DNA from 3 places in the Kitasatospora sp. NPDC041917 genome. Region 2 is predicted to be linked to each of the others. Evidence: riboswitches for the same ligand, from Rfam matches in the RefSeq annotation. Region 2 holds a riboswitch; each other region holds the start of a gene.
What was found. Region 2 has a riboswitch for cyclic di-AMP ahead of ACZ6EM_RS13090 (M23 family metallopeptidase). Riboswitches for the same ligand answer to the same signal wherever they lie in the genome.

Region 1: another riboswitch for cyclic di-AMP. It lies ahead of ACZ6EM_RS27095 (C40 family peptidase); the one in region 2 lies ahead of ACZ6EM_RS13090 (M23 family metallopeptidase).
Region 3: another riboswitch for cyclic di-AMP. It lies ahead of ACZ6EM_RS25475 (LysM peptidoglycan-binding domain-containing protein); the one in region 2 lies ahead of ACZ6EM_RS13090 (M23 family metallopeptidase).

Annotation. Positions count from the first base shown of each region.
Region 1 is NZ_JBVJBI010000025.1:101,901-105,162, forward strand. Features, by position in the region: gene ACZ6EM_RS27090 (C40 family peptidase) at 1-817, shown strand, start outside; cyclic di-AMP (ydaO/yuaA leader) riboswitch at 1,156-1,309, shown strand; gene ACZ6EM_RS27095 (C40 family peptidase) at 1,320-2,456, shown strand; gene ACZ6EM_RS27100 (C40 family peptidase) at 2,696-3,262, shown strand, end outside.
Region 2 is NZ_JBVJBI010000008.1:271,234-274,495, forward strand. Features, by position in the region: gene ACZ6EM_RS13080 (alpha/beta fold hydrolase) at 1-720, opposite strand, end outside; gene ACZ6EM_RS13085 (YiaA/YiaB family inner membrane protein) at 851-1,141, opposite strand; cyclic di-AMP (ydaO/yuaA leader) riboswitch at 1,351-1,509, shown strand; gene ACZ6EM_RS13090 (M23 family metallopeptidase) at 1,522-2,370, shown strand; gene ACZ6EM_RS13095 (hypothetical protein) at 2,493-3,262, opposite strand, start outside.
Region 3 is NZ_JBVJBI010000022.1:125,830-129,091, forward strand. Features, by position in the region: gene ACZ6EM_RS25470 (cytochrome P450 family protein) at 1-1,138, shown strand, start outside; cyclic di-AMP (ydaO/yuaA leader) riboswitch at 1,360-1,528, shown strand; gene ACZ6EM_RS25475 (LysM peptidoglycan-binding domain-containing protein) at 1,534-2,439, shown strand; gene eno (phosphopyruvate hydratase) at 2,768-3,262, shown strand, end outside.

The sequences.
Region 1 (3,262 bases), on a different contig from region 2:
CAAGCAGGCCGACCAGCTGCAGGACCAGGTGGCCCGCAGCCAGGAGCAGATGACCCAGCTCCAGGGCGGTCTCGCCGAGGTGGCGGGCGAGCAGTACCGCACCGGCGGCATCGACCCGTCCGTCCAGCTGATGCTCACCTCCGACCCGTCCGGCTACCTGGAGAAGGCCTCCACCGTCCAGCAGGCCAGCAGCAGCCAGGCCGAGGCGCTCAAGGGGCTGCTGGACCAGCAGCGCCGGCTGGACCAGGAGAAGGTCGAGGCCTCCGCCGTGCTCGCCTCGCTGGACACCACCACCAAGGACCTGAACCAGGCCAAGGCGGACGTCAACACCAAGCTGAAGGCCGCCCAGGACCTGCTGAACTCGCTGAGCGCCACCGACCGCGCCGCGCTGAAGGCCCAGCAGGCGCAGGACGACCGCGCCTCCCGCGGCAGCGACCGGGTCGACCTCAGCAGCCTGCCGCCGGCCAGCGGCTACGCGGCCGTGGCGATGGCCAAGGCGATGAGCAAGCAGGGCTCGCCGTACGTGTGGGGCGCCACCGGCTCGACCACCTTCGACTGCTCGGGCCTGATGGTCTGGGCGTACGGGCAGGCGGGCGTCTCGCTGCCGCGCACCTCGCAGGAGCAGGGCCACTACGGCACCCGGGTGCCCTCGCTGGACCAGGCCCAGCCGGGCGACCTGGTGGTCTACGGCAACGACATGCACCACGTCGGGATGTACATCGGCAACGGCATGGTGGTCCACGCGCCGCACACCGGTGACGTGGTGAAGGTGATGAAGGCCGACGCGATGTCGATCAACACCATCCGCCGGGTCTGACGGCCCGACACGCCCGCGAGGCCCCTCCGGGGGCTGTGAAAAGCGCCACCCCTCGCGCGGGGGTGGCGTTCGGCTTTCCGCCCCTTCGCGGCCACATGCTGAGAACTGATCAGCCTTCTGTGTGCCAGTGGTCACCATCGGTCATTTTCACAGAAGAACTTGGGAAATCTTCGGTCTTTTTTCTGACAAGGATTTGAACGGATCACGGTTCAGTTACTAGGGTCGTGCCCTGAACCACCGCACTGTCGATCGCCCAGCCAGGGTGGCGGCGGTGGTTACCGTCGAGTTCGTGAGGCAGCGGGGCAGGTCGAAGCGACTGCCCGACAGGGGAGCCCAGTGGTTTGGGGGCGCTGCGGAGCGGAGCCGGGGAACCACGTTCCTCCGGGGTGAATCGACGCCAGGTCGGCCGATGGAACGGCCGTGAGGCGTCGTAGGGCATGCTTCCGGCCCGAACCCGTCAGCTCACCCGGTAGGCGGACGTAGGAAGAAGGAGTCCGCCTTCGTGGCGTCCCATCGTCGTCCCAAGCCCGCAGGCCGCGCCCGGGTCTCGATCCTGACCGGTGTCGCCGCGGCAGCCGTCGTCCTCTCCGCTCAAGGTGCCCACGCCGACCCGCAGCCGACCAAGGAACAGGTCAAGGGGCAGGTCGACCAGCTCAACGAGCAGGCCGAGATCGCGACCGAGAACTACAACGCGGCCCAGGCCAAGCAGCAGGAGCTGGAGAAGCAGGTCTCCGGCATGCAGGACCAGGTGGCCCGTCAGCAGGCCCAGGTCACCGAGCTCCAGGGCGGCCTGGCCGAGATCGCCGGCGAGCAGTACCGCAACGGGGGCATATCCCCGACCGTCCAGCTGATGTTCTCCTCCAGCCCGGACACCTTCCTCAGCCAGGCCGACGCGCTGAACCAGGCCGGCAGCACCCAGAAGGGTCAGCTGAAGGAGCTCCAGGAGCAGCAGCGCAAGCTCGACCAGGACCGCAACGAGGCCCAGGGCAAGCTCGCCGAGCTGGAGTCGACCACCCAGCAGCTGAAGGCCTCCAAGGAGGAGGTCCAGGGCAAGCTGAAGGCGGCCCAGGACCTGCTCAACACGCTGACCGAGCAGGAGCGCCAGGCGCTGCGCCAGGCCGAGGAGAAGGCCGCGGCCGACGCCAAGGCCAAGGCCGACGCCGCCCAGGCCCAGCAGCAGCAGGCCGACCGCGCCTCCCGCGACAACAGCCGCGGCGACCTCGCGACCGGCTCGTCCGGCTCGTCCGCCTCGACCGCCTCCTCCCCGGTGAAGGTGGCCCCGGGCAGCTCGCGCGGTGCCGCCGCGCTCTCGGCCGCCGCCTCCAAGATCGGCAGCCCGTACGTCTGGGGCGCCACCGGCCCGGGCTCCTTCGACTGCTCCGGCCTGATGGTCTGGGCGTTCAACCAGGCGGGCGTGTCGCTGCCGCGCACCTCGCAGGCGCAGGCCTCGGCCGGCACCCGGATCGGCTCGGACATCTCCCAGGCCCAGCCCGGCGACCTGCTGATCTTCTACACCGACGCCCACCACGTCGGCATCTACGCGGGCAATGGCCAGGTGCTGCACGCGCCCAAGCCGGGCGCGTCGGTGCGCTACGAGGCCGTCACCAACATGCCGCTGGCCTCCATCGTGCGGGTCTGATCACCGCTCGGACGCTTCCAGGCCCGGCCTCCCCCAGGGGAGGCCGGGCCTGCGGTTTTTCCTGCGGTTTTTCCCGAGGGCCGATCAAATGTCCGACAACAGCCTGAATATTCTGGTTGGCAGGGGTTTGGACTCGCTTGCCCTGACTCGCTAACGTCTGCCACCGGACTCCCGCTCGACGGCCGCCCGTCCCGGTGCGGCGGCGGGAGCCGCGCCGCAGGATTGGAGCCGCTGCCGCCATGCCCGTGCACCGCCGTTCCCAACTGCTCGCCCGGGCGCTGGTGCTGACCGCGGCCGCCGCCACCGCCCTGGGTGTGGCCGCCGGAGGCAGCGCCCAGGCCGCCCCCGGCAGCCCCGACCCGGGCGACCGCCAGGACGTCAAGACGCAGGTGGAACAGCTGTACGACGAGGCCGAGCAGGCGTCCGAGAAGGCCAACGCGGCGCAGGAGGCCCAGCGGCGGCTCCAGGGCGAGACCACGATCCTCCAGGGCGAGATCGCCGTGGCCCAGGACCAGCTCAACGGGCTGCGGGGCGACCTCGCGACGGTGGCCGGGGCCGAGTACCGCGGCGGCGGGATGACCCAGACCGCCCAGCTCATCCTCTCGCCCGACCCGGAGGGTTACCTGTCCCGCGCCCGCGCCCTGGGCCAGGCCGCCGCGCGCCAGCAGGAGACCCTGCACGAGCTGGTCGCCCGGCAGCGTCGGCTCGACCAGCGCCGGACCGAGGCGGCCGGCAAGCTCGACGAGCTGGACCGGACCCGCCGCTCGCTCGCCGACAGCAAGCAGCAGATCCAGCAGCGGCTGGCC
Region 2 (3,262 bases):
CGCGGCGGCCTGCCGGTCGGCGACGAGCTCCGGCTTCGGGAAGTCGGGGTCCTTGCTGCCCATGACCACCAGCGCCGGGCACCGCACCGCGGCCGTCCAGCCGACCGGCGCCGAGTCGCCGTGGACGTACCCGCGGGTGGCGGTCTTCCGCCCCGGGGTGCGCAGCGCGGCGACCAGTCCGTCCACGTACGCGTCGAAGTCGGCGGGCTTGGCGCCCGGGAAGGCCATCCGGCGCAGGTAGAAGCCCCAGGAGGCCGGCCAGTGGACGAGGGCGGCGCCCATCAGGCCCATGACGCCGCGCATCAGGGCGCCCGGCGGCGGGTTCTCGACGAAGGCGTTGAGCAGGACGATCCCGGCGACCCGCTCGGGCGCGTCCCCGGCGGCCCTGACGACGGTCGCCCCGGTGTAGGAGTTCCCGGCGAGGACGGCGCGCTCGATGCCGAGGTGGTCGAGCAGGGCGAGGACGTCGCCGGCGATGGCGGCCGGGCCGTAGTCGTCCCACTCGACGGAGGACTCGCCGAAGCCCCGCAGGTCCACGGTGACGACGCGGTGGCCGGCGGCGACGAGCAGCGGACGCAGGTGCCGGTAGGCGGCCCGGCTGTCGAGCATGCCCGGGAGCAGGACGACGGGGGTGCCGTCGCCCTGCCGGGTGTCGTCGAAGGCGATCCGGCCGCCGGGAACGGTCAGGTACTGGGTGCTCGGGGTGATGGTGCCGTTCATGGGGTCCTCCTCGGGCCGCCGGTGCGGGACATCGGCGCGCGGGCCGATAGCCATAAAGCTAAGGCTAATAGCCTTAGCCGTCAAGCGAACGGCCGGGTGAGGGGTGGAGCGGAAGGAGTGGAAGGGATGATCAGACTCCCTCCACCTTGAACGGGTCGTGCTCGCTGAGCAGCTTCTCCAGCCTGGCCTGGTCCACCCGGGTGACCATCTCGTTGGACTCCTGCCGGTCCCGGATCACCTTCGCCAGCGTGAACGCCGAGGTGACGGTGTAGAGGAGGCCGATCCCGAGGAAGGCCCTGGTCCATCCGCCGACCGGCAGATAGGCGATCCCGACGGCGAGGGCGACGCCCGACAGGGCGAAGGAGAGGACGGCCTGGATGTGGTACGCGGCCGTGGTGCGGGTCTGCATCGATGTGCTCATGGCGCCAGGATGTGGCCGCCCGGCCGGGGCGCACATGAGTAGGAGTACTCAGATGGGACCGTGCGCGAGGGGGGTGTTCGCCGGTGTCGTTCGTTGACGTCCGATCACTTTGCCCTAGGCTGCTCCGAACGGATGGCTTGGAATCAGAGCCTCCTAGGATTAACGTTTGATAACGCAGCGCGGTTGTCAACGCCGTACCCAGACGGCACCGTGCGCCGTCGCCTAATCCCGCCGACCCGCCTCCGGGCAGGTCAGGGAGCCGGGGAACCACGTTCCTTGGGGTGAATCGGCGGGGCCCCGGCCCAGCCGTAGGAGACCTTCCTGCTCCGAACCCGTCAGCTAACCCGGTAGGCGCGAAGGAAGGAAAGGAGCGCGCCTCCGTGGCGTCGACGCACACCCCGGCACACCCGGCCGGCTTCGCAGCCGGTACCCAGCTCCTCGACCACCCCGGCACGGACGGCCCCGAGGCCTTCGGCCCGGAGGACTTCCCCGCGGAGGTCGAGACCAACCGCCACCGGATGCCGCGTCAGACCCGCGGAGCCTCCCCACTGCTCGGCGTCACCGCCGTCGCCGCCACCCTGGGCGCCACCGGCTTCGCCTCGGCGACCCCGGCCGCCGCCCCCGCCGTCGAGGCCCCGGACGAGACCCCGGTCGCCCTCTCCGCCGACCCCGGACTCGCGCTCGCCGCCCGCATCCAGCACCAGGCCGACAGCCAGCGCACCGCCGCCGAGGAGACCGCCCGGCTCCAGGCCGCGCAGGAGGCGGAGGCCAAGGCCGTCGCCAAGGAGGCCGAGGCCAAGCGCGCCGCCGAGGAGGCCGAGCGGGTCAAGGCCGCCGCCCTCACCCTCCCGGTGAAGGACTACCGGCTCTCCGCCCACTACGGCCAGAGCGCCCGCTACTGGGCCAACCTGCACACCGGCCTGGACTTCGCCGCCGACACCGGCACCCCGGTCTACGCGCTCGGCCAGGGCACCATCACCTCGGCCGGCTGGGCCGGCTCGTACGGCTACCGGATCGTCGAGACCCTGCCCGACGGCACCGAGATCTGGTACTGCCACCTCTCCTCGATCACCAAGGGCTCCGGCAAGGTCGCCCCCGGCCAGCAGATCGGCAAGGTCGGCGCGACCGGCAACGTCACCGGGCCGCACCTGCACATGGAGGTCCGCCCCGGCGGCGGCGCCCCGGTCGACCCGGAGCCCTGGCTCCAGCAGCGCGGCCTCAACCCCTGACCCGCGCGAGAAACCCGGTGCACCCGCGAGAGGCCCGCGCACCCGCGCGAGAAACCCGACGCGCACGCGAGAAGGCCCCGGCCCGGAGCAGCGGCTCCGGGCCGGGGCCTTCGTGCGAGGTCTCACTCCTCGGCGGGCAGCTGCGCCAGGTACGCCTCGATCTCCTCCTGGCCCGGCTCCGGCGCCAGCTCCGGGAACTCCGTCACCAGCAGCCGGGGCAGCCCCGGTACCGTCCACCCGCCGAACAGGTCGAGCGCCGCGTCGACCGCCGCCTCCTCGAACTGCCCGAAGTCCCCGGCCAGTTCGTCCGGCATCGGCCGCCCCTGCGCGGTCAGCTCGGCCAGGTTGCGGTAGCTGCGCCGCATCAGGCCCTGCTCCAGCAGCCGCCGGGCGCCGTCCGTGGCCATGCCGACCGACAGCACCCGGCCCGGGCCCCAGCCCTGCTCGTCCGGCTCGTCCAGCCAGCCGGCCGGCACCAGCGCCTCGTACGCGGCCAGCCGGTCCTCCTCCGCGAGCTCCGCGAAGCCGGCCAGCCAGTCCCGCACCGCCGCCCCGTCCGTGACGTCCACCCCGTACGCGTGCAGCAGCACCGCGTACAGCCGGGGCCAGGTCACCAGGTCGGCGCGGCGCAGCAGCCCGGTCGCGACCTCGCCCTGCCACTCGGCCTCCTCGTGCAGCCGCTCCTGGCGCTTGGCGTTCAGCCGCCGGGCCGCCCGCTGGTGGTCGATCAGCAGCCGGACGGCGTCGCCGTAGGCGAGCGGGTCCTCCTCGGGAGCGGGTTGGACGTACAGGTGGAGCCGCTCGTACAGCAGGTGCTCCACCGCGTCGGAGGTCAGTTCCGGCCAGCCGTCGTGCATCCTGCCGTCGCCCAGCTCCAGCAGCGCCAGCACCG
Region 3 (3,262 bases), on a different contig from region 2:
CCGGGTGGGCATCCCGGGGGAGCGGCAGGCGGACCTGATGACCCACCTGCTGAACATCGACCCGCCGGACCACACCCGGCTGCGCAGGCTGGTGTCGAAGGCGTTCACCCCGCGCCGGGTGGCCGAGTTCGAGCCGCGGGTGCAGCAGCTCACCGACCGGCTGATCGACGGCTTCGCGCAGCGCGGTTCGGCGGACCTGATCCACGAGTTCGCCTTCCCGCTCCCCATCTACGCGATCTGCGACATGCTGGGCGTGCCGGCCGAGGACCAGGACGACTTCCGGGACTGGGCCGGGATGATGGTGCGCCACACGAAGCCGGGCCACGGCGGCGGCCGGCGCGGCGGCGTGGGGCGGGCGGTGAAGCGGATGCGGGCGTACCTGCTGGAGCTGATCCACCGCAAGCGCGCGGACCTCGGGGACGACCTGATCTCGGGCCTGATCCGGGCCAGTGACCACGGTGAGCACCTGACCGAGAACGAGGCCGCGGCGATGGCCTTCATCCTCCTGTTCGCGGGTTTCGAGACCACCGTGAACCTGATCGGCAACGGCACGTACGCCCTGCTGCGCAATCCGGAGCAGCGCCGGTTGCTGCAGGAGTCGGTGGCCCGCGGGGAGAGCGCGCTGCTGGAGACCGGGATCGAGGAACTCCTGCGCTACGACGGACCGGTGGAGATGGCGACCTGGCGGTTCGCGACCCGTCCGCTGGCCATCGGCGGGGTGGACATCCCGGTCGGCGACCCGGTGCTGGTGGTGCTCGCCGCGGCGGACCGCGACCCGGCCCGGTTCGCGGCCGAGAACACCCTGGACCTGGCCCGGGCGGACAACCCCCACCTGGGCTTCGGGCACGGCATCCACTACTGCATCGGCGCTCCGCTCGCCCGCTTGGAGGGTCGTGCCGCGCTGACCACGCTGCTTTCCCGGCTGCCCGATCTCCGGCTCGCGGAAAGCGCGGACGACCTGCGGTGGCGCGGTGGTCTGATCATGCGTGGGCTGCGCGAACTCCCGGTGGAATTCAGTCCGGAGAGCCGTTCCCCGCACGCCTCTCCGCAGGCCTCTCCGCAGACCCCTCCGCACGCTCCTTCGCAGGCCTCTCCGCAGGCCTCGCCGAACACTCCCGCCACGCCTCCGACGTGCTGAGATCGCACTGACGGGACGTCGCGAACCACCTGCTGACGGGGGTGTGAACACCCATCAATCCGGACATAACACCGCCGTTGGTAGGCGATCGAACACGCGCCGTAATTATTGTGTGATATCGACGATATGAGCTTGTGATTGGTCTGATGATCTGTCTACTCTCCCTGGAGTTCGCAGCTGCGGACCTCGTACGCGGAACGCCGAGTCCTGCCCGCCGCGCCACGGGAAACCGACCAGAACCCTGGGCAGGGGCGGGGGAACCAGGTTTGTTGCCGTCTCCCCACGGCTTGGGGTGAAGCCGCCCGAGCGGAATCGTTTCCGCGTACGGCGGCCGGGCCACCTCCCGGTCCGAACCCGACAGCTCACCTCGCAGGCGTGCGGAGAGGGACCTCTTCATGCTGTTCGTTGGAACTGGCCGTCACCGTCGTCGCACCCAGGCCGAGAAGGCCATCGCCGTCGCCGGTGTGGCCGGCGTCGGACTCGCGATGCCGCTCCTCACCGCCACCGGCGCCTCCGCCGCCCCCGCCTCCACCTGGGACGCCGTCGCCCAGTGCGAGGCCGGTGGCAACTGGAGCATCAACACCGGCAACGGCTTCTACGGCGGCCTCCAGTTCACCTCCAGCACCTGGAAGGCGTACGGCGGCACCGCCTACGCGCCGCAGGCCAACCAGGCCAGCAAGGCCCAGCAGATCTCGGTCGCCGAGAAGGTGCTGGCCTCGCAGGGCCCGGGCGCCTGGCCGGTCTGCTCCCAGAAGGCCGGTCTGACCAAGGGTGGTGCCCCGGCCGCGGTCGACACCTCCTCGGACGCCAAGCCGCAGTCCGCCCCCAAGCAGCAGACCCCGAAGCCCGCCGCCAAGCCGGCCGAGAAGCCGGTCGCGCAGCAGCCCGCCGCCCAGAAGCAGACCCCGAAGCCCGCCGCGCAGCCGGTCCAGCAGGCCGCCCCGCAGCAGCAGGCGCAGCCGCAGACCCCGGGCTTCTCCGGCAAGGCCGGCTGGGACGCCGACGCCAAGGTGTACTGGTACCAGAGCAACGGCGCCTGGTACTGGACCAGCCACCAGAGCGTCTACCAGCAGTACGCCGGCCAGGCCGCCGCCCAGCCGCAGTACGCCCCGCAGGCCGCGCAGTCGGCCCCGCAGACCACCGGCCACGACTACACCGTCCGCGCCGGTGACACCCTGTCGACCATCGCCGCCGCCCAGGGCGTGTCCGGCGGCTGGCACGCGCTGTACGAGCAGAACCACGGCACGGTCGGCGGCGACCCGAACCTGATCATGCCCGGCCAGGTGCTGCACCTCGGCTGAGCCGGCCCGCTCGACGCCGGCTCGCTCGACGCCGGCTCGCTCGACGCCGGCCCGCCCGCCGCACCCGGCGCCGACGCCGCCTCACCCCGCCGTCCGAAGGGGACCGGTCCTACCGGTCCCCTTCGTCCGCATTCGCCCGCTCCGGTGGGACAAGCTGGGACAAGCAGGTGAACTACCGGTGGGTAGTGGGGCCACACGCTGAGACGGGACCGAGGCGGACGTGGCCCCGGGAGCCCGGGCGGTTAGGCTCTGGTCGTAACGACTCCGCAATCGTCCTGCTGACAGCACCACCGTCAGACCGGACCCTGCTTCCGCAAGGAGATGCCTCGTGCCGTCCATCGATGTCGTCGTAGCCCGTGAGATCCTCGACTCCCGCGGCAACCCCACGGTCGAGGTCGAGGTCGGCCTCGACGACGGCAGCACGGGTCGTGCCGCTGTCCCGTCGGGTGCTTCCACCGGTGCCTTCGAGGCGCTGGAGCTGCGTGACGGTGACAAGAACCGCTACTTCGGCAAGGGCGTCGAGAAGGCCGTCCTGGCCGTCATCGAGCAGATCGGCCCGGAGCTGGTCGGCTACGACGCCACCGAGCAGCGCCTGATCGACCAGGCCATGCTGGACCTGGACGCCACCCCGGACAAGTCCTCGCTCGGCGCCAACGCCATCCTGGGCGTCTCGCTGGCCGTCGCGCACGCCGCCTCCGAGGCCAGCGACCTGCCGCTGTTCCGCTACCTGGGCGGCCCGAACGCGCACGTCCTGCCGGTCCCGATGATGAACATCCTCAACGGTGGGTCGCACGCGGACTCCAACGTCGACATCCAGGAGTTC